2 regions of the Carnobacterium viridans genome follow, and region 2 is predicted to be linked to the other one. Evidence: predicted binding sites of a transcription regulator. Region 2 holds the regulator's gene; the other holds the start of a gene.
What was found. Region 2 encodes LexA, which represses DNA repair genes until DNA is damaged. Its sites were predicted from a motif close to CNAACANNTGTTNG; they were not measured.

Region 1 (15,444 bases), 140 kb from region 2:
CATGTAGTTCAAGGACAGCCAATCATCATCACAGAAGCAATGAAAATGGAAACAACGATCAAAGCCAATGTTGAAGGAATAATTGATCAAATTTATGTTGTAGATGAGGATATTATTGAAACAGGAGATTTACTGATTGAAGTGAAAGCGAACTAGAATCGAATAAATTGATGAACAAAGTAATACTCATTTTAAGGATGATAACTGGCATTAAAGTTCAGTTAAAATGATTTAGCTACCAAATTGAGGAGGCTAAATGAGTGAAGACACTTTTAAGATCTTTGCCGCTAATTTTCATTATGCTTCTGGCTACGTATTGGTTGCCAGAAGTCATTTCAAGAAATCCATCAGACATCATCACACCAAAAGAAGAAAGTGAAACTATTCAATCTGAATCTTATGACTATCAAACAACAGATTTAGAGCCTGAACAGATTCCAATTGCAGGCTTAGGCAGTTATGTCGGTCAAAAAATTGAAAATTTCACCGGAAAATTTGGTGATCCAACACGAATCGATCCAACTGTTTATAAAGAAGAACGCTGGATATTTGGAGAAGACGAAACAGATTATGCGCAGTTAATAGTAAAAGATGGCATAATAATCGATTTATTTGTATTGGGATCCCAATTAGATGTAGCGCCATTTAAAATTGGCATGTCCATTACTGAAGTATTTCAATTAGCAAGTTTTTATCCAACTTATTCTGTAGAAAATCAAGGGGAACAAGATACTCTAGAATTAACAGAAAGTGATTTAAACTATCGTCCTCTAATTGCTTTTGATAATGGAACATTTGCTGTATTAATGATGGATCGTTCGACAAATCAAATGATTGCTATTCGTTATCTAGACTCCCCATCGCTAATTCGTTTGGGAGTCTATGATGATGGTTCAAAACAACATTTAAATGCTTCTTTTGAAGTAGATGAAATAAGACAAGATGCCATTAATGAAGCCAATCAAAAACAAATGTATGAGATATTAAATATCTTACGACAACGGTATGAACTTTCTGCGCTAACTCCGAGTGATGCCTTATCTGGTGTAGCTGAAACCATTTTTATCAATCAAGAAGAACAAATTATTGCGGACCGCCAAGCCAATAAGGAAAGTAATTTTTCAGAAACGGAAAGCTCGGACAAAGCTAGTAAGAATCAGAATTCTTCAATTGAAACGTTTATTCTAGATGACGACTTTAACTCTATTGATGAGCAGAAAAATCAGACTTATCAAACACTAACAAGTGAGCAGATAAAGCTCACCTTACAAGAGACAGAGTTGAAGTTAAATGAAGTACGTGTGTTGTATTCGATTCAGGAAACGGATGTTGCATGGCTTGCAACTAACTGGTTCAGTCTTGAAATTGAACGAAATTTCTTGATGGATGCTGGTATGACAGAAATAGGAGTAGCTTATCGTGCGAACGATATGCTACTAATTCTTCATTAAATAAGACGTTTTAAAGAAAAAAACAATACGGAAATAATTGAAGGAGTGGTTATATGGAATTAACTACAAACGAGAGACAAGGAATCATTGTTTGGGTTTATAGTTTAAGACATTTTAAAACGCTTAAACGTTTTGGGTTGATTCACTATGCTTCTAGACGAATGAAATATGTTGTGATGTATATCAATCAATCTGATGTAGAAATGACGCAAAAGAAATTAGCTGACTTACATTTCGTTCGAAAAGTAGAGTTATCCTATAGACCGTTTATTAATTTAGATTTTAAAGATTTTTTTGGAAAAGAAAAAAAAGACATTGATCAAGAAGAAGCTATGTCTAGTGAGACTGTTTTTTAATTAAAATGCTAAATAAGTCGATAGACTAACTTCATCGGCTTATTTAGCATTTTACAGTGTGAGAAGTTTTCTTAAGCGGTAAGTTAAACTGAAAGGAAGTTGTAAGTATGCGTATCATCACAGGAGAATATGGAGGCAGAAGATTAAAAGCTGTCCCAGGAAACAATACCAGACCCACAACAGATAAAGTAAAAGAATCTATTTTCAATATAATAGGGCCTTATTTTAACGGTGGAAATTGTTTAGATTTGTTTGCTGGAAGTGGAGGATTAGCTATTGAAGCAGTTTCTCGCGGTATGGATAGTGCGGTACTGATTGACCGAGATCCTTTAGCCATCAAAACGATAAAAGAAAATATTAGTGTAACAAAGGAATTAGATAAATTTGAGATTTATCGAAATGATGCAAATCGAGCAATCGATTTATTAAGAGGAAAGAAAAAATTTGATCTCTTATTTTTAGATCCACCGTATGCTAAACAAGAGATTGAAAAACAAATTGAAAAAATAGTTGATTCTGATTTGTTGAATGATGAAGCCATTATTATTTGTGAGGTGGATAAGCGGACCCAATTAAATGAAAATATTGGTGCAGCAAAAGTCTTTAGAAAAGAAGTTTATGGGGCAAGCCAAATTGTAATGTATGAATACGCTAAGGAAATGGGGAAGTAAAATGACTAAAATTGCTTTGTTTCCTGGAAGTTTCGATCCATTTACTAATGGTCATCTCGATACAGTTGAAAGAACCTCAAAATTATTTGATCAAGTTGTCATTGCTGTTGCGACTAATACGTCAAAAAATGCTTTATTCTCTCTAGAAGAAAAAATGACTTTTATTAAACAGTCTGTCGAACATATTGAAAATATAAGTGTAAGAGAACATAGCGGCGGATTGACGGTAGAACTAGCAAAAAAAATCGGAGCAGTGACTTTGGTAAGAGGATTACGGAATAATGCCGATTTTGAGTATGAATCGACGATTGCAACAATGAATAAAATTCAACATAAAGATATTGAAACGGTTTTTTTAATGTCAAATGAAAAGTATCGATTTCTAAGCTCTAGTTTAATTAAAGAAGTAGCCATGTTTGGTGGCGATATTTCCAGTCTTGTTCCAGTTGGAGTTAATGAAGCTATAAAAAGAAAATATGCTAAAATAAAATAAATCAGTTCAATTCGTTAGTAAATTTAGCTATGCAGAGGATGATTGGAATGAATGCTAAAGAAAAAAAGACTCGCAAAGGTTTGCTTGTTGCACTAATCGTAATTATTCTTGCAGGAGTTTTTGTTCCTATTCCCTATTATATTGAAGGGCCAGGTTCAGCAGTGAAGCTAAACGAATTGGTAGAAGTTGACAACAAAAAAGACCCAGAAGATGGTCATTTTATGTTGACGACTGTTGCGGTCAGAAGAGCAACTCCATTTACGTATTTCATGAAATATTTGCCTTTTCATGAAGGGCTCACCACCGAAGAACTGTTTGGTACAAATACTTCTGATGCAGAATACACTAATCTACAGAATTATTATATGACTAGCTCAATCAATGCAGCGATTGAACAAGCTTACGAGGCTGCTGGAGAAAAGTATCAGTTGACCTATAACGGCGTTTATATCATGTCCATTTTGGAGAAATCTGATTTTGAGGACAAGTTAGAGATTGGAGACACTATTCTTTCACTCGACGGACAGTCTTTTGATAGTTCCTCTGAATTTATTGATTATGTTCAACAACAAAAAGTTGGACAAGTCATTGAAGTAACGTATGAACGGAATGGCGAACAACAAACCACTTCTGGAAAGTTAATGGAAATGGAAGAAACTAAAAAAGCTGGTCTTGGAATATCTTTAGTCGACAATACGTCAATTGAAACAGAGATCCCTGTATCTATTGATGCTGGAGAAATTGGAGGACCATCTGCTGGTTTTATGTTTGCTTTACAAATCTATACGCAATTGATGGATGAGGATTTGAGAAAAGGAAATGAAATTGCTGGTACTGGAACGATGCAACCAGATGGCACAATTGGTCGAATCGGAGGAATTGACAAAAAAATTGTTGCAGCTAGTGAAGAAGGAGCGACAATCTTTTTTGCTCCAGATGATACAATTGATCCAGTTATACAAAAGAATTATCCTGAAATGAAGTCGAATTATCAAGAAGCACTTGATGCAGCAAAAAAAATTGATACCGATATGAAAATTGTACCTGTAAAAACATTTCAAGATGCCATTGATTATTTAAAAAACCTATAAACCATTCGATTTAATTAAAAAGCCGAAGACATAATTGTCTTCGGCTTTTTTTCAACTTTAAAAGTGATAAGGATTTTTTTTAGCTGTTTTTCGATTAAGGAAGAATGAAATAATACTTCCAAGTATAAGAATAACCGTTAATCCAGCTGTAACAATAGCTATTGATTGATGGTCTGGTAAGTTCTTGGTAACTATTCCATACATTGCCCATATAAAGACCAAAATAATAGCCCAATCTTTAAAAAAATAAGCAATACCTAAACCTAAAAGAGTTGCTAGTGATAAGAGTACATAAGTGACTATTGTTTGGAGATTTACTTCGATACCGATACTAGCAACTAACCAATAACTGAAATTTGTAATGGTAGCAACAATGATCCAGCCTAAGTAAAGAGAAATAGGAATGAGGTAAAGTTTAGAAGGAGTTGTCCTTTTTTGAGCTTGGTATAAAAATATAAGTGATAGAAGTAGTAAAAATATAACAATAAATGCAATTCCGTCCAAGAGAAAATGCCAAATTAAGATCCAAGACGTATTAAGCAAACAGGTTAGTAAAAATCCCCAAAATTGACCAGAACTGAGCGTCTGTTTCTTAAAACTAAAACTTAACAACCATAATAATAGTGCAAAATAGATGACTCCCCAAATACTAAAGATAAAACCAGCAGGAGTAAAAAACACCTCATACGTATCAGAAATTTCTCCTGTTTGATAGCCGTTTATTGGCAGGATATTAGCTAAAGCATTTACAGTAATCATTATTCCGTAAGCTAAATATAAAATAATTTGCTTTCCTATAGTCATTTTCATCACTCCTTAATTTAGTAATCATCGATTTTAAAATTACGTTAACTCAACCATACTACAAATTTTAAAGAAAATAAATTAAAGCGACTGGTTAAAAAAAATAGGTGTTTTTTTTTACGTATACTACTTTTTAGAAGGACTCAAAGGGAGTGTTAGGAGATGTTGAAAACTAGCAAAGACTGGCTAATAAAAAATCGTTTATTTATTGAGATAGGTATACTTAGTTGCTTAGTGCTCAGTGTGTTTGGACTAATTTTAACGTTTTTGAAAAGCGATGATAATATAGAAGAAACCTCAGAGATGTTGAGTTATTTGGAAAGTGAAAGTAACTATTCAATGGCATCAAATCAAGTTGAACAACAATCAGAAAGTCAATCAGAAAAAATTTATATAGATGTTAAAGGTGCAGTGTATCTTCCGGGTGTGTATGAAGTGACAAGTGACATGAGGTTAATTGATGCTATTGAACTGGCTGGTGGTTTTAGCGAGAAAGCAAATCAGAATCCGGTAAACTTATCTTTAAAGTTGACAGATCAAATGGTGATTTTTATTCCAGAAGTTGGAGCGGTTGATGAAAAAAAATCAGAACTAGAAACTTCAGCTGTTCCAATAGAAGAAGCCGTCATTACAGTTCCTAAAGAAGATAGTGCAGCAGCAACTTCTGAAAAAGTAAATATCAACCTCGCAGATTCAAATGAACTCCAACAATTACCTGGAATAGGGGAGAAAAAAGCAGAGCAAATCATAAGCTATAGACAAGAGAATGGTTCATTTCAAAAAATTGAAGATCTGAAAAATGTGTCCGGCATTGGTGAAAAAACTTTTGAGGCATTACGAGTGGATGTTACTGTGGGCGATGGTGAGTAAGGTGAGAAGAAAAAATGAAGTATTGAAAGTATTTGTGGGCTTTTGTATACTTGAGAAAATGCTTAAGTTCATCAGCAACTTAAACAAACAAACGAGTAGGAGGAAGAATATGACTGAACGTATACCATGGGATCAATATTTTATGTCTCAGAGTTTGTTGTTGTCTTTACGAAGTACCTGTGCCCGATTAACTGTTGGAGCTACAATCGTAAGGGAAAAGAGGATTATCGCAGGAGGTTACAACGGTTCGGTAAGTGGAGATGTGCATTGTATAGATGACGGCTGCTACATTGTTGAAGGTCATTGTTTACGTACGATCCATGCTGAGATGAATGCGATTCTTCAGTGTGCAAAATTTGGAGCGCAGACTGAAGGTGCAGAAATTTATGTTACTCATTTTCCGTGCTTGCAATGTACGAAAATGATTATTCAAGCGGGTATCATAAAAATAAATTACTTAGAGGATTACCATAACAATGAGTATGCTTTGAAGTTGATTGAACAAGCCCACGTTCAATGTCAAAAAGTTGTCCTTCCAAAAGACTTTTTCCAACAACTAGATTTCAATACGAATGCTCAAACTAGTTTAAGCCAACTTAATGGACACACGCCACTCCAATAAGTGAAGGGATACGTTCTTTTTTCAGCTGTTTCTTGTTTATTATGTGCGATTGTTATTTTAAACCCTAATTGGTTGAGTATTATCCTGTTCTTGATTTGGTTGATCCGATTGCTGTTTACACGCAGAAAGAAGTGGATTATTTATTCTTGCTTGTTCATGAGTGTAACAGCTTTTTTTGTAGGAGTAGAAAAGTACAACAATCAAACACGTCTTTCGATGGACACTCAAAATTTTTTGATTGAAATGGATCCAAATCGATTAAAAATCGATGGAGATCAAGTGCAATTTTACGGTACAGTTACTCAAGCTGGAGAAACGCTAAAATGTTCTGAAGAAATTGTTGTTTTTTATCGATTGTCTACTAAAGAAGAAAAAGACTATTGGGAAAAGCAACAAAAAACAGCAAGTTTTGTAGTGATAGGATCTTTGATGAAACCTGAAAAAAATAGGAATTTAAATCAATTTGATTATCAGCGTTATTTGTCTCATAACAAAATTCATTGGATGCTAGAGGCAACATCAATTCAGGCACACTCTGGGCCTGAGAAACAAACTTTTTTGGATTTAATTAACTTGAAAAATATCAGACAAACTATCTTGTTTCACATTGAAAGTAAAACTACAATTCCTGTATCTAGTTACATTAAAACCTTATTATTCGCAGATACTGCTTCTATTGATGATCAAGTAATGAATGGATACAAAGAAATCGGGATTATCCATTTATTGAGTATTTCAGGTTTACATATCCAATTTTTGATAGCAGGGCTAACGTACATTTTATGGAGAGTAGGTGTGACACGTGAGCACACGTATATCCTTTTATTTATTTTTCTTCCTATATATGGAAGTTTGACTGGTTGGGGAACCAGTATTTTTAGAGCTGTTGTGATGAGTCTCATCAGTCAGACGGGTTCGCGTATTCGTAGACCTATTTCCGGATTAGATGCGTGGTCATATACACTGATTATCGGGCTTTGGATAGATCCATATCAATTATTTTCTATAGGTTTTCAATTAAGCTATCTACTTAGTTTGGCTTTGATTTTATTTTCGACGTCGTTGTTCAACCAATCAAAATACAGCACTATCAATAGCTTATCCATTTCTTTTGTTTTAACACTTATTTCTATACCGATTCTCAGTTTCCATTTTTTTGAGTTTTCGTGGATTGGAATGTTTGCTAATTTGCTTTTTGTTCCATTATTTACGTGGTTCATTATGCCCTTGATGATTGTATTGTTTTTTTGTTCTTATATTCTTTCGGGAACACTATTTTTTCAGTTTCTTATACACATAGCGGAATATTCGTTGGGCATGATTGAATGGCTAGTATTAAAGATCAGACTTTTTCCATATGGTACGATTGTTACTGGAAAAGTTCCTATGGTGTTATTTATTGTAACGGTGGTGGTCATGGTTATTTTTTTGATCGCATTAGAGCAGCAAAAGAAAAAGAAGAGCTCTCTTTTTTTGCTGGTAATTGTTTTCATAGTCTTTATTCACTATCAGAAATACAGCCCATTTGGAGAAGTTTTGATACTAGATGTAGGTCAAGGAGACGCAACTTTAATTAAAGAGCCTTTTGGAAAAGGAGTCTACTTAATAGACACAGGCGGGGCACTAGCGTTTGAAAAAGAAGAATGGCAAATAAGGAAAAAACAGTCAACGGTGGCAAGTCGTGTGTTGATTCCAGTGATTAAATCGTTAGGTGTAACCCAATTAGATCAAGTGTTGATTACTCATGGAGATGAAGACCACATGGGTGAATTAATTGAACTAGCTCAAGGTATCGAAATTAAGGAACTTATTTTCCCAGTAGGGACAACCAAAAAACAATCATTCTTTGATGCAGCTCAATCATTAGAAAAAAGTGGTGTGCCCTTACGTACAGTTAGTGCTAAACAATCACGAGACCAACTTTTTGGACCTTCTTTAACTGTTTTGTGGCCCTTAGATGATGGTGAAGGTGAAAACAATGATTCTCTTGTATTGTATGGGAAAATTGGTCAGTTTAATTGGCTGTTCACTGGAGATATTGAAGAGGCGGGAGAAGCAAAGTTAACAGCTCTTTACCCCAATCTAAGAGTGGATATTTTAAAAGTAGCACATCATGGCAGCCAAACTTCAACCAGTGAGAGTTTTATTCAAAAAATAAAGCCGAAAACAGCTTTGATATCTTGTGGGTTAAACAATCGCTACAATCACCCAAATGAGGATGTATTAAAACGATTGGCTTCATTAAATGCAGCAGTTTACCGGACAGATCTGCAAGGAAGTTTTAGGTACACCTATGCCGATTATTTACCCCAAGGGTTAAAAAAAGACTTTCAAACGATCTTAAAATAAATTGAAAATAGGCTTGCAAATTATTTTAATGCTTTGTACCATTAAGGCAATACAAGAAAGTGGTGGAACAGAGTGAATTTTGTATCAGAATTAGCAAAAATAAGAAAAGGCACGATTGCACATGTTTACGTTGTGTTAGGAACAGAATCCTATTTGGCAAGCGTAGCTAGAAAAACACTGTTGGACTCATTGCTTAGTGCAGAAGAATTGGAATTAAACTACGGTGCTTACGATATGGAAGAAGTTTCTATAGGAACAGCCTTAGAGGATGCAGAATCGATTCCGTTTTTTGGTGATCGTCGTCTCGTTTTTGTAGATAGGCCTATCTTCTTAACTGGTGATAAAACAAAATTAAAGATAGAACATGATGTAAAATGGTTAGAAAGTTACTTAACTCATCCTTCTGAGTCAACGACACTTGTATTCTTTGCTCCATATGAAAAATTAGATGAACGCAAAAAAATAACTAAGTTACTAAAAAAAACTGCCACCATAATAGAAGTAAATGCATTATCAGAAAAAGATATGCGAAAATACATCAAGGATACTATAGCAAATGAAGAGTACCGTTATTCACCAGAAGCATTTGAATTATTTATTCAATTAACAGATGCAAAATTATCTGTAGCCATGGGAGAATTGCCGAAACTTTTTATTTATGCTCAAGATACTAAATTTATTACACTAGAAGCCGTTCAAGAATTAGTGGCTAAATCTTTAGAACAAAACATTTTTGCGCTAAACGAATACGTTTTGAAAAAAGACGCAGGACAAGCTCTCAATTTATACCAAGATTTATTATTACAAAAAGAAGATCCTATTAAAATAAATGCGATTATGACTTCTCAATTTAGATTGCTTATCCAAGTCAAAATTTTAGAAAAAAAAGGGTATCAGCAAGGAGATATTGCTAAGCAGTTAAAAACGCATCCCTATCGTGTGAAATTAGCTATTCAACAAATGAGAAAAATTGAGGAGCATTCATTGATTGAAGCGTATAATGGATTGATTGATGCTGAGTATCGACTAAAGACAGGAAAAGGCGATAAAGAAATGCAATTTGAATTATTCGTTCTGCAGTATGCTCAAAAAAAGACAGCGAATTGAGAACAATACAAGCGTTTAAGATAATCCAGCTATCAAGTAAAAAAACTTTACACATTTTTATTGCATTGAAGCTTGTCTTTATGTATAATTGAATTTGTTGAAACAACTAGAATAGATTATTTTAAGTTGTAAATAATTGAAAGTGGGGTGAATCAAATGCCAAACATCGAAGCTGCAATCAAACGTGTTCGTACTTCTGAAAAATCAGCTGTACAAAACAACGTTCAAAAAAGTTCAATGCGTACTGCTATTAAAAAATATGCTCAATCTATTGAAGCAGGTAACGAAAATTCTGAACAATTACTTAAAGAAGCAATCAAAGCAATTGACATGGCTGCATCTAAAGGATTGATTCATAAAAATAAAGCTAACCGTGACAAATCTCGTTTAACTGCTAAATTAGCTAAATAAGAGGTCATTGTTATAACGTATATGTGAAAAAGCCTCAAGTCTTGATTATTCAAGACTTGAGGCTTTTTTATTTTTTGAATACTAGTGAAGTTTTATCAAATTAGTTGTAAGAACACACGTTCAGTGCTAAAATGATAAAATAGAATTGAAACTGTGTGTCTTGAATTAGACAGGCTTCTTTTTATATTGAATAGAAGTGCGAGGAGGTACTTGAAATGCCAAAAGACCAATTTGAACTGGTTTCTAAATACCAGCCTAGTGGTGATCAGCCGGATGCCATAAAAAAATTAATTAAAGGTATCGAAGCTGGAGAGAAAGAACAAACCTTATTAGGTGCTACAGGAACCGGAAAAACATTTACGGTCTCAAATGTCATTAAGGAAGTAAATAAGCCAACTTTAGTTATTGCACACAATAAAACATTAGCAGGTCAATTATATGGTGAGTTTAAAGAATTCTTTCCAGATAATGCTGTAGAGTATTTTGTCAGTTATTATGACTACTATCAGCCAGAAGCGTACGTTCCTTCAAGTGATACCTTTATTGAAAAAGAATCAAGTGTTAACGATGAGATAGATAAACTGCGTCATTCCGCAACGAGCGCATTGTTAGAACGAAGAGATGTCATTGTAGTAGCCTCAGTTTCATGTATCTACGGGCTAGTTAACCCTGAGGACTATAGGGATCACGTTTTGTCTTTACGTGTAGGTAATGAAATGAATCGTGATGAGATGTTGCGCCGTTTAGTCGACATGCAATTTGAACGTAATGATATTGATTTTCAACGTGGACGCTTTCGTGTTAGAGGAGACGTAGTGGAAATTTTCTTAGCATCACGTGATAGTGAAGCCATACGTGTAGAGTTCTTTGGAGATGAAATTGATCGTATCCGAGAAGTAGATGTTTTAACAGGTGAGATCAAGGCCGATGTTCAACATGTCCCTATTTTTCCGGCCACTCACTTTGTAGCGAACGATGAACAAACAAGATCAGCTATAAAAAATATCCAAGAAGAATTAGAAGAACGTTTAAAAGTTTTACGAGCTGAAGATAAGTTAATTGAAGCACAGCGTTTAGAACAGCGAACAAATTATGATTTGGAAATGTTGTTGGAAATGGGATATTGTTCAGGAATTGAAAATTATTCTAGACACATGGATGGGCGTAAACAGGGTGAAGCGCCTTACACACTAATCGATTTCTTCCCTGATGATTTTCTGATTGTCATAGATGAGTCTCATATTACAATGTCTCAAATTAGAGGGATGTATAACGGCGATAGGGCTAGAAAACAACAATTGATTGAGTATGGTTTCAGATTGCCAAGTGCTTTGGATAATCGTCCGCTTCGTCTAGAAGAATTTGAAAACCATGTAAATCAAATTATGTATATTTCGGCAACGCCAGGACCTTATGAATTGGAACGTGCTCCAGAAGTTATTGAACAAATTATTCGACCTACTGGATTATTAGATCCAATTATTGAAGTGCGTCCAATCAAAGGTCAAATTGATGATTTGATTGGTGAAATAAATGAACGAACCGAAAAAAATGAACGAGTATTTATTACTACATTAACTAAGAAGATGTCAGAAGATCTGACGGATTATTTGAAAGAGGTTGGCATTAAAGTTGCCTACTTGCATAGTGAGATAAAAACACTAGAACGAACCGAGATTATTCGAAATCTACGTCTAGGCGTATACGACGTATTAATTGGGATTAACTTGCTGCGTGAAGGTATCGATGTCCCAGAAGTATCGTTAGTTATTATTTTAGATGCAGATAAAGAAGGTTTCTTAAGAAGCGAACGTTCACTTGTACAGACAATTGGTAGGGCTGCGCGTAATGAAAACGGGAAAGTTATTATGTATGCAGACCGTATCACTGACTCTATGAGAGCCGCTATATCAGAGACTGAGAGACGTCGCGAAACCCAAGAAGAATACAATGAAAAACATGGCATCACGCCCAAAACGATTATCAAAGATATTCGCGATTTAATCTCGATTACTTCAGTAGTAGAAGGTGAGGATGAGGGAGCATCTGGTTTAGAAAATATTGCTAAGATGACGAGAGAGCAACGTCTAGAGCTGATTGATGGTATGGAAATTGAAATGAAGGTGGCAGCAAAAGAATTAAACTTCGAAAAAGCAGCTAATATAAGAGACATGATTTTAGAAATAACGGCACAGTATAAATTAAAATAATAGTACAAAAGAATGAAATAAATCTATTAAAACCTTGCAATTTCTTATAGACTCTAGTAGTATTTAATTGTGTACTAAACACATACCTTTTACTTGGTAAAACGAATCACCAACGTCTACTCAGTAAGAGGAAAAATCGAAGAAAGAGGTGCTTAGAAATGTCAATTTCTAAAGAACGCAAAAATGAGATCATCAAAGAATACGCAATCCACGAAGGAGATACAGGTTCTCCCGAAGTACAAATTGCTGTATTAACAGCTGAAATCAATCATTTAAACGAACATGCACGTGTTCACAAAAAAGACCACCATTCTTACCGTGGACTTATGAAAAAAATTGGTCACCGTCGTAACTTGCTTGCGTACCTACGCAACAAAGATATTACTCGTTACCGTGAATTGATTCAAAGATTAGGTCTACGTCGTTAATTTTTCGTAGTCTATTTAGAAGCGAGGTTCTAACGAATCTCGCTTCATTTTGTTTATAAAAGAAAAAGCTGTTTATTTTGTTGTCCATCCTACTATACAAATGTGAGTATTTAATTTGCTTAAATGCTGACATTTGTTTAGTAGCCTGTTTGGAAAAACGAATAAAAGCTTTAATAAAAGGAGAAATGCACACAATGACAGAGAAACAAGTTTTTACTAAAGAATGGGCAGGTCGTACATTAGAAATAGAAGTTGGACAATTAGCAAAACAAGCTAATGGTGCAGTATTGATTCGCTATAACGATACTGTAGTATTATCTGCAGCAGTAGCTAGCAAAAAAGCGAAAGACGTAGATTTCTTTCCTTTAACAGTAAATTACGATGAAAAAATGTATTCAGTTGGTAAGATCCCAGGTGGTTTTATTAAGAGAGAAGCTCGCCCAAGTGAAACAGCTACTTTAACAGCTCGATTAATTGACCGTCCGATTCGTCCGATGTTTGCAGAAGGATTTCGTAATGAAGTTCAAATTACAAATACCGTGATGTCTGTAGATCAAAATTGTTCACCCGCTTTTTCGGCGATGTTTGGTTCTTCTTTATCACTTGCTATTTCAGATATTCCATTTAACGGACCGATTGCAAGTGTTGATGTAGGCCGCGTAGACGGAGAATACATCATTAATCCAACTCTTGAACAAGAAGCATTATCAGACATTCATTTAACAGTTGCAGGAACTAAAGATGCCATTAACATGGTTGAAAGTGGAGCCGCTGAAGTTTCAGAAGAAGATATGCTTGGTGCTTTAATGTTTGGTCATAAAGCCATTCAAGAATTAGTTGCTTTCCAAGAAGAAATTGTAGTTGCTGTTGGAAAAGAAAAAATGGCTATTCAATTGTTGCAAATCGATGCAGATTTAGAAAAAGAAGTCAACAATGCTTTCCAAACTAAAATGATTGCTGCAATTCAAACCGAAGAAAAATTAGCTCGTGAAGAAAATATCGAAGCGGTTAAAGAAGAAGCAATGACCTTTTATGAAGAAAAATATCAAGACAACGATGAAGCTAAACGAATCAATAAAGAAGTAAAACAAATTGTTGAAGACATGGAAAAGAATGAAGTTCGTCGTTTGATTACAGTTGACAAAATTAGACCAGATGGTCGTAAGATTGATGAAATTCGTTCTTTAGCTTCAGAAATTGGACTATTGCCAAGAGCACATGGTTCTGGTTTATTCACTCGTGGACAAACTCAAGCTTTGTCTATAGCTACTTTAGCACCATTAGGCGAACATCAAATTATTGATGGTTTAGGAATTGAAAACAGCAAACGATTCATCCATCACTACAATTTCCCGCAATACTCTGTTGGGAGTACTGGACCATCACGTGGACCAGGCCGTCGTGAAATTGGACATGGAGCATTAGGAGAACGTGCATTAGCACAAGTTATTCCAAATGAAGAAGATTTTCCATACATGATTCGTTTAGTTGCTGAAGTTTTAGAGTCAAATGGTTCTTCATCACAAGCAAGTATTTGTGCAGGTACATTAGCTTTAATGGATGCAGGTGTTCCAATCAAAGCTCCAGTAGCTGGTATTGCAATGGGCCTTGTTAAAGAAGGCGAAAACTATACTGTCTTAACAGATATCCAAGGTTTAGAAGATCATTTAGGAGATATGGACTTTAAAGTAGCCGGTACGAGCAAAGGAATCACGGCTCTTCAAATGGATATTAAAATTGAAGGTATTACACAACAAATTTTAGAAGAAGCATTAACTCAAGCTAAAAAAGCTAGAATGGAAATTCTTGATGAATTGATTTCTACAATTGCTGAGCCACATGAAGAATTAAGTGCATACGCTCCTAAAATTGAAATGATGCAAATCAAACCGGAAAAAATCAAAGTTGTTATTGGCCGCGGTGGTGACCAGATCAATGCTATTATTGATGAAACCGGCGTTAAAATTGATATTGATCAAGAAGGAAATATCAGTATTGCATCTGAAGACGCAGCTATGATTAGACGCGCTAAAGAAATTATTGAAGAATTGACAAAAGATATTGAAGTCGGTAAAATTTATTCAGGAAAAGTGAAACGAATTGAAAAATTTGGAGCTTTTGTTGAAATTGCTAAAGGAAAAGATGGATTAGTTCATATTTCTGAATTAGCTAACGAACGTGTCGCTAAGGTTGAAGATGTTTTGACTTTAGGTGAAGTGATGGACGTTAAAGTTATCGAAATCGATAAACAAGGAAGAATCAATCTTTCTCGTAAAGTTTTGTTAACAACTGAAGAAAACTAAGAAATAGATAAAAAAAGAGCACAATTTGAAAAAAATTGTGTTCTTTTTTGCTATTCATTTTCTGGCGTTGATAAGGAAATTTCCTCCGAATTACGGGATAGCTTTCGGAAAGCCATGGGACCATTTTGAGCCGAAGAACGCGTCTCAAAATGGTTCCATGGCTGCAAGCTCCTCCTATTCCTCCAAAAATTTCTGGAATGTGTTAAAAGAAACTCAATTAATTACTAACCAACGTCAAATGTTGCAGAACCGCTTTTTTGCTATTCATTTTCTTTAAT
Region 2 (15,444 bases):
TATTTTCCTCCTTCAAATTCAACTGTAAGGAGACTTGACTAATCAAGCACCGTCCTTTACATCCTTTGAAGTGTGAAATAATTTTCAGTGCTTTTAGCACCGTTAATAATTGTATAGGATAAAGATAAAAAAATCAAGCCTAACTGTCGTTTTTTATTTCTTGCTACATCCCGATACTCAAAATTTCACGAATGTCATCTTCACTTAACTGACTTCCTTCTTTTTGAATTGTTCCGTCTTCTGTAATTATTTGATCAAACAAGGCTTTCTTCTCTTGTTGTAATTGGTCAATTTTCTCCTCAATAGTTCCTTCAGCAATTAGACGTAGCACTTGGACAACTTTTTTCTGTCCAATTCTATGTGCACGACCGGCTGCCTGTTCTTCAACTGCTGGGTTCCACCATAGATCATACAGAATAACCATATCGGCACCGGTAAGATTCAATCCTGTTCCACCTGCTTTAAGAGAAATAAGGAATACATCTTTTTCTCCAGCATTAAATTGATTCACCATTTCAATTCGTTCTTTAGGTTTTGTTTGACCACTTAAATAAAATGTTTCAATTTCTTGCTCATCTAATTCCTTTTCAATAATGGCCAGCATAGAAGTAAATTGAGAAAAGATTAAAATACGTCTTCCATTTTCTCTTGCAGTTTGAATCGTTTCTTTAAGTTGCTCCAATTTTCCAGAACTGCCTTCGTAATCATCAATGAATAATTTAGGATCACAACAAATTTGTCTTAGACGTGTCAATCCTGCCAAAATCTCAATGCGATTCTTTTTAAACTCTGCTCCATTCATGCTATTTACACTTTCTTGGATTCGTTGTAAATACGCAAGGTAGACAGTTTTTTGTTCTTTTGTCATTTGACTGTACAAATTGGTTTCAATTTTATCCGGTAACTCTTTCAGCACATCTTTTTTGATTCGTCTTAATACAAAAGGACGGATCATTTTAGCAATCTGCTCATTTGGAAGAGTTTTGAACTTTTTGATTGAAGGGAAAAATCCTGGCATAATTAATTGGAAAATAGCCCATAATTCTTCAATTTTATTTTCAATAGGTGTTCCACTTAATGCAAAACGTTTTTTAATGGTTAGGTCTCTTAATGCTTGAGACGTTTTCGTGTTATGGTTTTTCACCATTTGTGATTCGTCTAAAATCAGTGTGCTGAATGCCATTTTCTTGTAATGAACAACATCTTGCCTAAAACTAGGATAGGATGTGATCAAAACTTGATTAGGCTTAACATTTTCAATCAACTGCATTCTTTCTTCAGCTGTACCAGAGATTACAATACTTTCAACTGAAGGAGCGAATTTTTCGATTTCAAAATGCCAATTATAGATTAACGACGCTGGAGCAACGATAAGGAAAGGATCATTTTGTCCCTTTTCCTCAATTTCAGATAAAATATAAGTGATGACTTGAATCGTTTTTCCAAGTCCCATATCATCCGCTAAGATACCACCAAACCCATATTGAGACAACATCTTCAGCCACTGAAATCCTGTTTTTTGATAAGGTCTTAATTCTGCTTTTAAAGACTTGGGAACGTCAACCTCAAATTCCTCTGGGAAATTTAAATCGCGTATCAAATTTTTGAATTTCTTTGATACGGTTCCTTTAGTTTTTTCATCCAACGAGAATTTTTCATTTAATTCTAAGCCACGATAACTTGGTAGTTGGACCCCACCATTTTGAAATTTCTTTGTGACGCGTAATTCGTTCAATACATCACTGACTTGCTTAAAGCTTTCTGATTCTAGTGAAAGGATGGTTCCATTATCAAATTTGTGAAAAGCTTTTTTTTCTACTAAACTTTTTAATACATCATCAACTTCTTCAGGTGTAATCCCTTTAATGTCAAAACGAACGTCAAGAAAGGAGCCTTCATTTTGCAAGTCGATAATCGTTTCAGGATCAATTTGGTTCAAAAACATACTATCCAATAAATCATCTACATAAACAGTAGCATCTAATTCAAGTGTTGGGATTTCCTTTGTAAATAAGGTATAAAAATCATCATCACGAACCATACGTTTCGTATAATTTGTTTCTGTACGGTGGTAATCAAATCCAATAAGTTGATTGATAATTTTCATTTCTTTTTCACTGTCTCGAATAATTTGTACGCCTTCTTCTGGTAATTGATTCTTAGAAGGATCAGTAGATAAAATCATGTGTTTATAATTAAACTCTACTGTCGCATGTACTGCCTCATTCTGGTATTCAAAATAAACGGATGTTGCTAAAGGTTCTTGAACAAAAGAATCTTTCAATTGATCATCAATCGAAACATTTCCTATTTTCACAAGTAATGGCATAACATAGGCAGTGAAATCTGGCATATCCGCTGGTTCTATTGTAATATTGTCGCTATCGTACCGTTGTAAAAACTGTTGTAATGGACGATATGCACGCATCTGTTCTAATGTTGGCTGGAACACAATATTGTCCGCAACAAACCAATCGTATTCTTTAAGATGGCTGTCTGCTAGACTTGTAATGGATAACAGTACCGTATTATTCTTTTGGGAGATATCAAAAGAAAAGGGCATTTTATCTTCTACAAACATCATCGTTTTATAAGTGTTGTTTGCTGCAACAAACTGTAAATTCCCACTATCTTGTATATCTAAAAGCGTTTCTTCTGCTAAAGCAGTCATCAATATCAAATAACGACTGTTTGATAATAGTGATTTTGCATCTTTATTTTCTCCAGAAACCAGTTGAATGGATTTCTGTTGCTTGTATAGATTCGTTAAAATCTCATTGTCTTCTTTTTTAATCGAAATATCCTTAAAATTTATTTCTTGACCAGCTTTTAACTCCACTGTTTCCTTTTTGATAAAGCATTCTAAAAATAATGGCAAATCTTTTATAATATACATTTTATCTATTCCAGCTTTAAGACTTAAGGCTAGTACATCAAATGAGGTTCTTATAAGTGCAGTAGTCATTGGTTTTACTTCAACTTTATATTCCAATTTCAATGATTGTTTTTGTTTAGTAGAAGCAGTTATTTTTCTATTCTCATTTAAAAATATACGTGTAAAAGACTCCGTTAACTCTTGTCCTGGATTGGGTGAGTCAATAGCGACTTTTTTTGCATTTTCAGCTGTCATTATTCGGCTTATTTTTCTATCTCTCAATTCCAGTTCAACAGCAACTGTATGTTTGCAATAGCCGTGATTTTTCCAATAAAGACATTCACAAAAATCATCTTCCTTTGTTGAACCATCTAATTCAACATGAAATATATCGCTTCCCATGACTTCAGCAGACCATATTTTTTTATCTAATATTGAGTTGACTGAAAGGACGCGTTTTTCGGCAACGTATTGTCTTCCTTGCTCAATCACGCGTTCTGGTATACTCCATTTCATTCAACATTCCCCTACTTTCTTGCTTTTTATAAAATAATTATTTTTCAAGCACGTTTTTTTCTATCTCTCTATTGTACGTCATTATGGGTAAAAAAGAAAATTTTTTCTTTTAAATTTGTAGAGTTCTGCCGTTTTCATTCTGCAACTATTTTATAGATTCTAACTATCCATGGTTAAATTAAAAATAACTTGCTATAATACGGGTTATGAATCATACTATTAGTATAAAAATGTACTAGAAAATTGAATTAATGAGAGGTTGAATCATTTTGTTTTATAGAATTTTACGCGGCACTTTACGCTTTTTGTTAGCGATTTTAAATGGCAATGCCCATTATGAAAATCGTGACAAACTTCCAACAGATACATCCTATATATTAGTGGCACCCCATAGAACCTGGATTGATCCAGTCTATTTAGCACTAGCTGCTAGCCCTAAACCATTTACATTTATGGCAAAAAAAGAATTGTTCAAAAATCCTATTCTTAGTTGGGTCATCAGACACGCAAATGCATTTCCGGTCGATCGGGCTAATCCTGGTCCAAGTGCTATTAAAACACCTGTAAAAATCCTTAAGAAAGGAAATTTAAGTTTAATGATCTTTCCAACAGGAACAAGACACTCAAATGAAATAAAAGGTGGCGCCGCTACAATTGCTAAACTGAGCGGTGTGCCAATTATTCCAGCAGTTTATCAAGGACCCATGACTTTAAGTGGCCTGTTAAAAAGAAAAAAAGTGACCGTGCGTTTTGGAGACCCAATCACTATAGACCGTACAGTGAAGCTTTCAAAAGAAAATTTAAAGGCAATCGACGAACAAATCCAACAAGCTTTTGACCAATTGGATTATGAAATTGACCCTTCATTTAAATACGACTATAAGAAATAGCAAAAAGAGGAGCTAGGACAATTTGTCCCAGCTCCTCTTTTCGTTATAGATTAGAATATCGCGTTCATCTTCCACTAATTTTTGCATTTAATGAAAGCCTAAATGTTTTCGGACATACTATCCTCATTTTGAAGACCACTATTTTGCAGGCGATACATATCATAATAGATGCCATTTTGTTGAATCAACTCATCATGGTTGCCACGCTCGACAATTCTTCCATGGTCCAAGACAAGAATTAAATCAGCATCACGAATGGTAGATAGACGATGAGCAATAGCCAACGTTGTACGCCCTTTTCGCATTTTCCTGAGACCTTCTTGAATAAGCGTTTCGGTTTCAGTATCAATATTTGCCGTTGCTTCATCCAAAATCAATATTTTAGGATCAGTAACTATTGTACTTGCAAAAGAAATCAATTGCTTTTGCCCTGTTGAATAACTAGCTCCCCGCTCGATGACTTTAGAATCATATTGGTTCGCTAATTTCTCAATGAAGGTATCTGCTTGAACAAATTGGGCAGCTTCTTCTATTTGAAAATCTGTTATAGCTGGATTTTTCAAGCGGATATTGTCTTTGATCGTTCCGTAAAATAAAAAGGAATCTTGTAAAACTAACCCCATTTTTTTTCTTAATTCCTTTATCGGATAATTCTTAATAGGAACATCATCAATCAAAATCTCGCCTTCAAAGAATTCATAAAAGCGCATCATAACATTAATGATAGAACTTTTACCACTCCCTGTGTGGCCTACCAAGGCAACCGTTTGTCCGGGTAAAGCAACAAAAGAGATATCATTTAATACATTGTGTTTCCCATCATAAGAAAAACTCACATGTTTAAACTCAATTTTAGCAGCTTGAATTTCAGCGTCTGCTGTTTTGTGTTGTTGCGGTGTATATTCATCATTATCTAGTACATTCAACACTCGACTACTTGAAACAATACCATCTTGAAAGATACTCAAGCTGTCCATCATGCTTGTCATAGGATTAAAGAAATTGCGCGCATAGGATGTGAATGCATAAATAACCCCTACACTTATTGGTCCGTTTAACGAATCATATCCAAAAAAACCTAAAATAAGAATTAGTGAAAGGGTATATAGGAAATCAATGACTGGACTTAATAAAATTGAATTTGTCTTTACCATTGCATAACGCAGTTTGTAATACTCCATGTTCGTTTCATCAAACTCTTTTTGCAATCTTTTTTCTTGACGAAATTGTTGGATGATACTCATTCCATTAACTGATTCAGCTAATTTTGAATTTAACAAACTTAATTTTTCTCTCATATTTCGGTACAATCTTGAACTAAACTTTTGATAATACCAAATGACCACTCCTAATACTGGAATCAACGCAACAATCCATAGAGAGATTTGGACATTCAACAGCATCATAGCAATAAGAGATGTGATAACACCAAGCATCCCTTGTATAATAGTCAGAAATACCGACCAAAACTCTTTAATGGTTTCTGTGTCATTTGTTACTCTCGTAACGATTGAGCCCGCAGGAGTTTGGTCAAAGAAACGCATACCCAAAGTGTGCAACTTTTTAAAAATTGCATTACGAATATTTTCCACTGTTTGTTCTGAAGCCATATTGTATAAATAAAGGTTAAGGTACCAAAAAATAATTTTTACCAGCGTCATGCCAAAATAAATCAAAGCAAACATTCCGATGATCTGATTGGTTGCCGTTCCCTTTGATAAATAATTATCAATAAATACTTGAAGGATTCTTGGCAAAATAATATTTGTGACAGCTAACAAAACACCAAATAAGATACCCGCTGCGAATTGAATTTTGAAAGGCGAAGCAAACGTAATGATTCTTCTTAAAATAGTCACTTGTTCTTTAGTAGTAAATGATTTTGACCACGTTGATTCTTGTTCCATTAGTCTGCACCTCCTTCAATTTTCTGTTCAAGTTGTTGACTATCGAACATCTCTTTATACCATCCATTTTGAATGAGTAAATCAGCATGTGTTCCTCGTTCACTAACCTCACCATTATCGATAACGATAATTTCATCTGCATGCATAACACTGCTGATTCGATGAGCAGCTATAATCGTTGTTTGTTCAGATCGCTCTTTTTTCAAAGCGGATAATATTCTCTCTTCAGTTTTAGCATCTACTGCAGATAGAGCATCATCTAGAATCAACAGCTCAGGTTTAATAATCAACGCTCGAGCAATTGAGATCCGTTGTTTTTGGCCTCCCGATAACGAAACGCCTCGTTCTCCGACTACTGTGTCATACCCATTAGGCATTTCTAAGATATCGGTATGAATGGCCGTTAACTCTGCTGCTTTTTCAACCTCTTCTTGCGATAGTTCTGGATTAGCAAAACGAATATTTTCTTTGATACTTGTCGAAAATAAGAATTGATCTTGTGGTACGTAACCGATTTGCTGCAGCAAGGCGTCTAACGTGTAGTCTCTAATGTCTTCATTCCCATAGAGAATACGTCCACGATAACGATCGTATTCTCTTAAAAGTAATTTGAAAATGCTGGTTTTTCCAGCTCCTGTTTTCCCTACTACGCCGAGCGTTTGCCCACGTTTTAGTTCAAAATGAACCTCTTTTAACGTTGGAACATCAGATTTAGGGTAAGAAAATTTTTCAATGGAATACTGAATATCTCCTCTTATTTTTTTCGTTAATGCTGAAGGTTTTTCAATGATTTTTGAGCGTTCTAAAAGTAATTTCTCAACTCGATTGTAACTTGCACTTCCACGTTCCAAAATATTAAATAATCGGCCAATAGCAAACATCGGCCAAACCAGCATAGCTATATAATTGATAAAGGAAATTAGTTCACCAATAGTGATGGTGCCTGAGTTTATATATCTCCCACCCATTATAATGGTCAATACATAAGAAATGCCCATGATAAACGTAATCGTAGGGTCGAACAGCGAATCAATTTTATACACTTTTCGATTTTCAGCAACTACTTGTTTAGTTTTTTGTCTGAATTCTTCAACATCTTCATCTTCCTGCCCGAATGTTTTTAAGACTTTCATACCTGATATACTCTCTTGCGCTTTATCATTCATATTAGAAAAAGCCGCTTGCGCTCCTCTAAAACGCTCATGGAGTTTTGAACCCAAAACACGTGAGGCTATAGCAAGCAATGGGAGTGGTATCAATGCAATTAACGTTAACCTCCAATCAACCACTAGTGCCATGGCAATAATCGTTGTACCTCCTGTAATAACTGAATCCGCTAAGGTCAATATCCCGCCACCAGCAACATTTCGAACTGCTGTTAAATCATTCGTTGCATGCGCCATTAAATCTCCTGTACGGTACTTTTGAAAAAAACTATTGTCCATTTCAGTAAAGTGGTTAAATAATCGTGTTCTCAGTATTCGTTCCAATTTGGCAGATGTTCCCCAAATATTTACACGCCAGATGTAACGAAATAGGTAACTTGCAATCGCTGCAATTACTAAAATACTTAACCATTGGATCAACCTTTTAAGCGTTAACGTTCCTTGACCAACTTCATCTACAATAACTCCCACTATCCTAGGAGGAACTAATTGAATAATTGCTACAAGAAACAAAAATAACACACCAGTAATATACGCTTTTTTTTCTTGTTTAAAAAACCAACCTAATTTTTTATAAATTCCCATTTTCTTTCCTCACCCCTTTACTAATGATCCTGTTAACCAAAAAACGCGAACAGATAACTATCTGTTCGCACGTTAGTATTAATAAGACAGCATGTGTCCTTATTTCTTTTTAGTCGTTTTTGTTGTTTGTGTTTTCATTGACGACATCATTTGTTTAATTTTCTTTTCTGATGGTTTTTGTCCCATTTGCATCATTAACATACGCAACATATTTTCGTCAACTGGCGGATTTTTTTTGAAATAATCCATCATGTATTTTCTAGCAAGAAAGAAACCAGCGACTGCTCCACCAACTAAGGCTAAAATAATTAAAAAGATAGCAAGACCTAAATTCATTTTTGATTCACTCCTTTCGAACCTCTAAGTCTTAATTGTACTAAATATTAGTAGAAAAATAAACAAAATTTCTACTTCTTACGCTAAAAAGTCGCAAATCATCCTAATTACTCACAAAATAAAGCCATGTAAGTTAAACTTTCAACTTACATGGCCATTTTTTATAAGTTGTTGTATGTTTTTACAACATTTTCAACTGTAAAGCCATAATTTTCAATAACTGTTGCTCCTGGGGCACTTGCACCGTATTTATCTATACCTACTGAAGCACCATCTAGACCAACATAACGTTCCCAACCAAATGTCGCACCCATCTCAATAGATACACGTTTGCGTACTTCTTTTGGTAAGACCGTTTCTTTGTATGCTGCATCTTGTTTTTCAAATAAATCAAAACTAGGAACAGAAACAACGGAAACATCTTGTCCACTTTCTTTCAAAGCTTTTTGAGCTTCAATAGCCAATGCTACTTCAGAACCTGATGCCAATAGAATTCCTTCTGGTTTTTCACCAGCTTGAGGAGAAATAACATAAGCTCCTTTAGCAACATTTGTACGCGCACCTTCTTTAGTTCCTGGCAATACGGGTAAGTTTTGACGAGATAAAACCAACATTGTTGGGTGATCAACTGAAGTGATCGCTAATTCCCAAGCAGCTACAACTTCATTTCCATCTGCTGGACGAAGAATAGATAGGTTAGGCATACTACGTAAGCTAGATAATTGTTCAACAGGTTCATGTGTTGGACCATCTTCTCCAACAGCTACTGAATCATGTGTGAACACGTAAGTTACCGGTAACTTAGATATAGCCGCTAAACGAACAGCCGCGCGTAAGTAATCTGTGAAGACAAAAAATGTTCCGCCGTAAGTTCTGGTTCCACCGTGCAAGACGATTCCGTTCATTGCAGCTGTCATCGCAAATTCACGAACACCATACCAAATGTTTCTTCCATCATATTGACCAGCTTGGAAATCTTTTACATCTGCTATCATCGTGTTATTAGAAGAAGACAGATCCGCAGAACCACCCCATAAATAAGGAACTTTTTTTGCAATAGCATTTAATACTTGGCTACTTGTAACACGAGAAGCCAATGCATTGTCTCCTACTTCATATATTGGTAATTCAGCATCCCAGTTTTGTGGCAATTCATTTTTTAAAGATAACTCGAATTGTTCTGCTAATTCTGGATATGCCGTACGGTAAGCTTCAAATGATGCCTTCCATTCTTCTTCCACTGTAGCTCCTTGGTCAACCATTGTTTCTTTAAAGCGTTCTGCTACTTCAGAAGGAACAAAGAAGTCTTCGCCTTCCCAGCCATATGCTTTCTTAGCTGCTTCAATTCCTTCTGCGCCAAGTGGTGCACCATGGACTTTATGTGTTCCAGCATTCGGAGCACCAAATCCAATAATCGTTTTCACTTCAATTAAAGTAGGTTTTTTTGTCTCAGCTTTTGCAGTCTCAATTGCTGCATTAATTTCTTCTAAATCATTTCCATCTTTTACAAGAATATGTTGCCATCCATAAGCTTCAAAACGCTGTCCAACATTTTCAGTAAAAGCTTTAGATGTCGGTCCATCTAGAGAGATATCATTTGAATCATAAAGAACAACTAATTTTCCAAGTTCCAAATGAGCTGCCAAACTAGCTGCTTCAGCTGAGATACCTTCCATTAAGTCGCCGTCTCCACATAAAGAATAAGTAAAGTGATCTACAATAGTATGACCTTCTTTATTATAAACAGCAGCTAAATGAGCTTCTGTCATTGCCATCCCAACGGCATTTGCAATTCCTTGACCTAGTGGGCCAGTTGTTGCTTCTACACCATCAGTATGGTTCACTTCTGGATGTCCAGGAGTTTTACTGTTCCATTGACGGAACTGTTTTAAATCATCAATTTTAACGTCATATCCAGCTAAATGCAACAAGCTGTATAATAGCATCGATCCATGTCCAGCTGATAATACAAAACGGTCACGGTCGAACCATTTCGAGTTTTTTGGATTTACTTTTAATTGTTTAGTCCACAATGTGTAAGCCATTGGAGCAGCCCCCATAGGTAATCCTGGGTGCCCAGAGTTGGCTTTTTGTATACCATCCATACTTAGTGTTCTTATTGTATTTACTGCTAATTGGTCTGTGTTATCAAACAAAAAAATCATCCTTTCGATTTTGACTCTCTTATAGTACTCTATTAGTTTACTATTCTTTCTATTCAAGTGCAACGCTTTCATGGTTAGAATGTTATTATCTGGGAGAACTTCATGGTTATCCCATCATTGAACAAACACTTTTATCTTCCGTGAAGACCTTTATCTTTTTGTATGTCTTTCAACTTATCGGGTGTAACATCAGTGCCTTCTTCATCTACTATTTTTACACCTTCAATAGTATTTCTCATTCCGCCACGAAAAGCGGTTATATAAGCATCTCTTAGTTCCTTTTGTTCAACTTGTTCTTGGATAGTCAATCCTTTGTTTTTTGATTTTTTTGCTAATTCATTTATTCTGTCTAATTGCTCTTTTGGCAACATCGAATCACTCCACTTTTTTATTTATTAGTCAACTATAACAAATTTCTCTGAAAAAAACACTCTTTAATCCTCTGAATCTACGAACGTTTGTTTGATTTGTTCTATCATATATGGTAATCTTAAAGTGATAAAATAATAGAAACGAGGTGTTTATATATATTATGAGTAAAAATCCCGAATCAAGACAAGTTGAAGTTCTACAATATATATATAATCAAGTTAAATTGAAAGGTTATCCTCCAACTGTAAGAGAAATCGGAACGGCTGTTTCTTTATCTTCTACTTCAACCGTTCATGGTCACCTTTCTCGATTAGAAAAGAATGGTTACCTCCAAAGAGATCCTAGCAAACCGAGAGCAATAGAACTAACTCAACTAGGATTATCAAAATTAGGCATTGCTCTTGATAAAATCCCTTTACTGGGAACAGTAACAGCAGGTGAACCCATCTTAGCTGTAGAAGAAGCGACGGATTATTTCCCATTGCCGCCAAACTTGCAATTTGAAAATGATTCTTTATTTATGTTGACCATACGTGGAGAAAGTATGATCAATGCAGGTATTTTTGATGGTGATGAAGTGATTATTCGTAAACAAAGCTCTGCAAATAATGGCGATATTGTTATTGCTATGACTGTAGAAGATGAAGCAACATGTAAAAGATTTTATAAAGAAGAAGATCATTATCGCTTAGAACCAGAAAATGACACTATGGGTCCTATTCTACTTAATGAAGTAACCATTTTAGGCAAAGTAATTGGATTGTATCGTAGTCATATTCAATAAAAAAACGAAGGAACGGGGTTATCCCGGTTCTTCGTTTTTTTATTTTATCATTTTAAATGTACAACAATTTAGTTTATTATTGCGCTAAAAATTTCTTCAGCCTAATAAATTTTTAACAGGCGCAAAAGTTTTTCGGTGAATAGGACATACTCCGTGCTTTTCTAAACCTTCTAAATGGACTTTTGTTCCATAACCTACGTTTTTAGAAAAACCGTATCCCGGATACACTGTATCGTATTCGGCCATCATTCTATCTCTTGTTACTTTTGCAATAATACTAGCAGCAGCTATAGACAAACTTTTTGAATCTCCCTTGATGAAGCTTTCTTGGGGAATAGTGACCGGTAGATGCATTGCATCGATCAACAATTGTTCTGGCGATTGAGGCAGTTGCTCAATCGCTTCAATCATAGCCAATTTAGTTGCTTCATAAATATTAACTTTATCAATTACTTGATGGTCTTTTATGCCAATTCCAATAGCTAATGCAGATTCTTGAATTTGGTCAAATAACATTTCTCTTTTTACACTTGATAATTGTTTAGAGTCATTGATTTCCAAGACATTAAAGTCTTGCGGCAAGATGACCGCAGCTGCAACAACAGGGCCAGCCAATGGACCTCTTCCTACCTCATCGATTCCAGCAATAAATTGTGTCCCTTTTTCCCAAAAGAATTGCTCAATTTGCAGCATTTCTTGTTGTTTTTCGAGAATCAATTGTTGTTTTCTTATTTGGTTTTCCCAAGATTTATACGCATTTAATACACCTTTACGAGAATCACTCTTGATTAAAACCAACCGTTCATCATCAGGGTGAGTGACAGTCGCTAATAGTTCTTTTATATCTTTAATGGTCAGCGGTTTTCCCATTTTATATCCTGCCTTTTTGGTAAAGAAACCGGCGCTATATCTAATGTATACTTCCCGATTTTACCGCTTCTAATTTCAAAAACAATCAATTCAGCTGCGCGAGTATAATCATCTTTATACCCTTTTCGCTCACTGATTAACATCAGCAGGTCTGGCGATTCAAGATTTAATTCTTCTTCTGTTAATCTGTATCGTTTAGCAAGCATTTCCGGATTTCGAATTTTCATTTCTTCTAATCCATACATAGCAATTTCATCTAACTGTAAAATTGTATCTTTAATGGCTCCAGTTAAAGCCAGTTTTTTTCCAATTTCAGGATCTTCAAACTTCGGCCAAAGAATCCCAGGCGTATCCAGTAATTCCAATTCTTTACCTAACTTCAACCACTGTTGTGCTTTTGTTACACCCGGTTTATTTCCTGTTTGAGCAATATTTTTCTTGACAAAACGATTGATCAATGTTGATTTTCCAACGTTAGGAATTCCAATACTCATTGCTCGAATTGCACGAGGTTTTATGCCCTTAGCCGCTCTTCGATCAAATTTAGGTTGCAACAGTTCTTTTGCTTTTCCCATCAATTGTTTCATGCCTGTTCCTTCTTGAGCAACAATTGGAACAGCAGCAATTCCTTGATCATTAAAGTACGCTACCCATTTTTTTGTTTCTAATGGATCCGCTAAATCACTTTTATTTAAAATGATGATTCTTGGTTTTTCTCCAATGATTTCATCTAATATTGGATTGCGACTTGATAAAGGCAGTCTTGCATCTACTAGTTCAAAAACAATATCGACTAGCTTTATTTTTTCTGTTACTTGACGTCTTGCTTTTGCCATATGCCCTGGAAACCATTGAATGGTCATTTAATTTTCACCTTTCTATTTACACAAAAAAAAGAACCACTTATTGTTGCATTCTTTTTTTTTATTTCATTTGTTAATCCTCGTCAATTGAACCAAATTTTTCAATTGGCCAAATACGAAGATTGGTTGTTCCACTAACAGTGTCCGCATCTATAAACCCTACTTCACTAAATCGGCTGTCTTTTGAATTTTGGCGATTATCCCCCATTACAAAATAAGTATCCTCGGGAACAGTTTCTTCACCTGTTTTAGCAGCTAATAAGAAGTCTTCTGTTAAATTATCTCCTGGTGTCATACTTTCGATGGATTTTTCCAAATACTCTTCTTCAACCGGTTTTTCATTGATATACAATACATCATCTTGATATCGAATCGTATCTCCTGGTAGACCGATAATTCGTTTGATATATTGTTTATCCGGCTCACTTGGAGCTGGGAAAACAACCACATCAAAACGATCTATTTTGTCAATTTTATTTAAAATCAAACGATCGTGATCTTCTAAAGTAGGTTCCATTGATTCACCGTCTACACTTACCGGAGCAAAAAGAAAATGTCGAATGAGTAAAAAAATAATTAGTGCTACAACACCATACAGTACAGTACTTAGAAATTCACTGCCACGACCTTTATTTTCTTTGCGTTTTTGACTTGGAGAAAGATGACGCGTGTTTCTCGGTTCGAAAGTATTTTCACTCTTGTGTTGATTATCAGAAAAGTTAATTTTGCTCAATTGCATCTCCCTACCTTCTTATACTATTTATGGAATAAACTTTATACGATTAAATGGATAGTAAGTAAAAGACGTTTCGCCAATAATCGAATCTAGTGGAATGCTACCGAAATAGCGACTATCGTTACTTGATCTGCGATTATCTCCCAATACAAAATACTCATTTTCTGGAACTACTTGAGTTCCAGTTAATTCTTCTAAAGTGAAATCAGAAGTCCATATCCCACCAGCATGATTCACTAAATTGTTATCAAGAAATGTTTCCGCTATTTTTTTATCATCTATATACAATTGATCATTTTCGTAGCGAATTTCCTCTCCCGGTAACCCAATGACTCTTTTTACAAGTGTTCGATTTGACGAATCATGAAATACAACTAGATCAAATCTCTCTATATTATTATAGATGGTTCTAACTATGATCTGATCATCTTGTTGAAAAGTTGGTATCATAGAAGAACCTTCAATAGTCATAGGAATAAAGATAAAATTTCGCAGTAAAACAGTGATTGATCCAGCTAATAAGAAAGCCTTAAACCATTCCCATGAAAATTCCTTCCAAGACTTTTGTTTCATTACATTCGCTCCAAATCAATCTATTTATTCTATCATACAAGAAAACAAAAAAAATAACTATTTATTTAAAACATTGATTTAACCAAAAGAGAGATAGCGAATTCCTATCTCTCTTTTGGCGTCAAATTGTTAACACTCATTTTTCCTAGCTCTCACTGTTTATTCAGCAGTTGCATTAGATTGCAATTCTTTAATGGCTGCTTCATATTGAGTATCATTTTCATCTATTAAAGTTCTTAATGATTCAATGAGTTGAATAGCCGTTTCGCCTGTTACAATACCATCAACAGGTAATTTTTTTTCTGTTTGGAATTGTTTGACGGCTTCTTGAGTGGCTTCATCAAAGTATCCATCTACTGATTCTACAGGATAATTTAACGCTTCTAATACTTTTTCTAAGTTTTCAACCTCAGTGGAAACATCTTTTAATTGATATGTTTTTGAACTATCAATAATCAATAAATTGGCGTAATCCGGTAAAGGTACTTCAATAGTAGGTTTAATTCCTTCTTCATTAATCCACTTGCCGCTTGGCGTTAACCATTTCGCAACGGTCATTTTCAATTCACTATTATCATCAAATGTAGCTACATTTTGAACCGTTCCTTTTCCGAATGTCTGAGTACCGATCAATTTGACATTACCAGATTCGCTAACCGCACCCGCTAATATTTCAGAGGCGCTGGCACTTCCTTCATCTACTAATAAAACAGAAGGTTCCGTCACTTTAAAGTCACCCATTGTCGCATCATCAGAAACGATTGGAATCGGTTCTTGATCTTTTTCCTGTGTTTGTAAAATGGTAT

Region 1: a site for LexA is predicted at 10,335-10,348, ahead of uvrB (excinuclease ABC subunit UvrB). Genes of this name have one in related genera too.

The regions. Positions count from the first base shown of each region.
Region 1 covers NZ_FNJW01000008.1:83,607-99,050, forward strand. The annotation lists gene BLT48_RS01875 (pyruvate carboxylase) at 1-156, shown strand, start outside; gene BLT48_RS01880 (CAP-associated domain-containing protein) at 261-1,451, shown strand; gene BLT48_RS01885 (YlbG family protein) at 1,505-1,807, shown strand; gene rsmD (16S rRNA (guanine(966)-N(2))-methyltransferase RsmD) at 1,915-2,478, shown strand; gene coaD (pantetheine-phosphate adenylyltransferase) at 2,480-2,971, shown strand; gene BLT48_RS01900 (SepM family pheromone-processing serine protease) at 3,019-4,062, shown strand; gene BLT48_RS01905 (TspO-related membrane protein) at 4,120-4,866, opposite strand; gene BLT48_RS01910 (helix-hairpin-helix domain-containing protein) at 5,029-5,736, shown strand; gene BLT48_RS01915 (ComE operon protein 2) at 5,795-6,358, shown strand; gene BLT48_RS01920 (DNA internalization-related competence protein ComEC/Rec2) at 6,359-8,707, shown strand; gene holA (DNA polymerase III subunit delta) at 8,780-9,814, shown strand; gene rpsT (30S ribosomal protein S20) at 9,971-10,225, shown strand; gene uvrB (excinuclease ABC subunit UvrB) at 10,441-12,435, shown strand; gene rpsO (30S ribosomal protein S15) at 12,594-12,863, shown strand; gene pnp (polyribonucleotide nucleotidyltransferase) at 13,058-15,166, shown strand; gene BLT48_RS01955 (alpha/beta hydrolase) at 15,427-15,444, opposite strand, start outside.
Region 2 covers NZ_FNJW01000008.1:222,771-238,214, reverse strand. The annotation lists gene BLT48_RS02615 (DEAD/DEAH box helicase) at 164-3,391, opposite strand; gene BLT48_RS02610 (lysophospholipid acyltransferase family protein) at 3,661-4,281, shown strand; gene BLT48_RS02605 (ABC transporter ATP-binding protein) at 4,380-6,188, opposite strand; gene BLT48_RS02600 (ABC transporter ATP-binding protein) at 6,188-7,939, opposite strand; gene BLT48_RS02595 (YneF family protein) at 8,039-8,275, opposite strand; gene tkt (transketolase) at 8,437-10,440, opposite strand; gene BLT48_RS02585 (DUF896 family protein) at 10,572-10,811, opposite strand; gene lexA (transcriptional repressor LexA) at 10,973-11,596, shown strand; gene rnhB (ribonuclease HII) at 11,693-12,466, opposite strand; gene ylqF (ribosome biogenesis GTPase YlqF) at 12,451-13,329, opposite strand; gene lepB (signal peptidase I) at 13,403-14,068, opposite strand; gene lepB (signal peptidase I) at 14,090-14,638, opposite strand; gene BLT48_RS02555 (S41 family peptidase) at 14,798-15,444, opposite strand, start outside.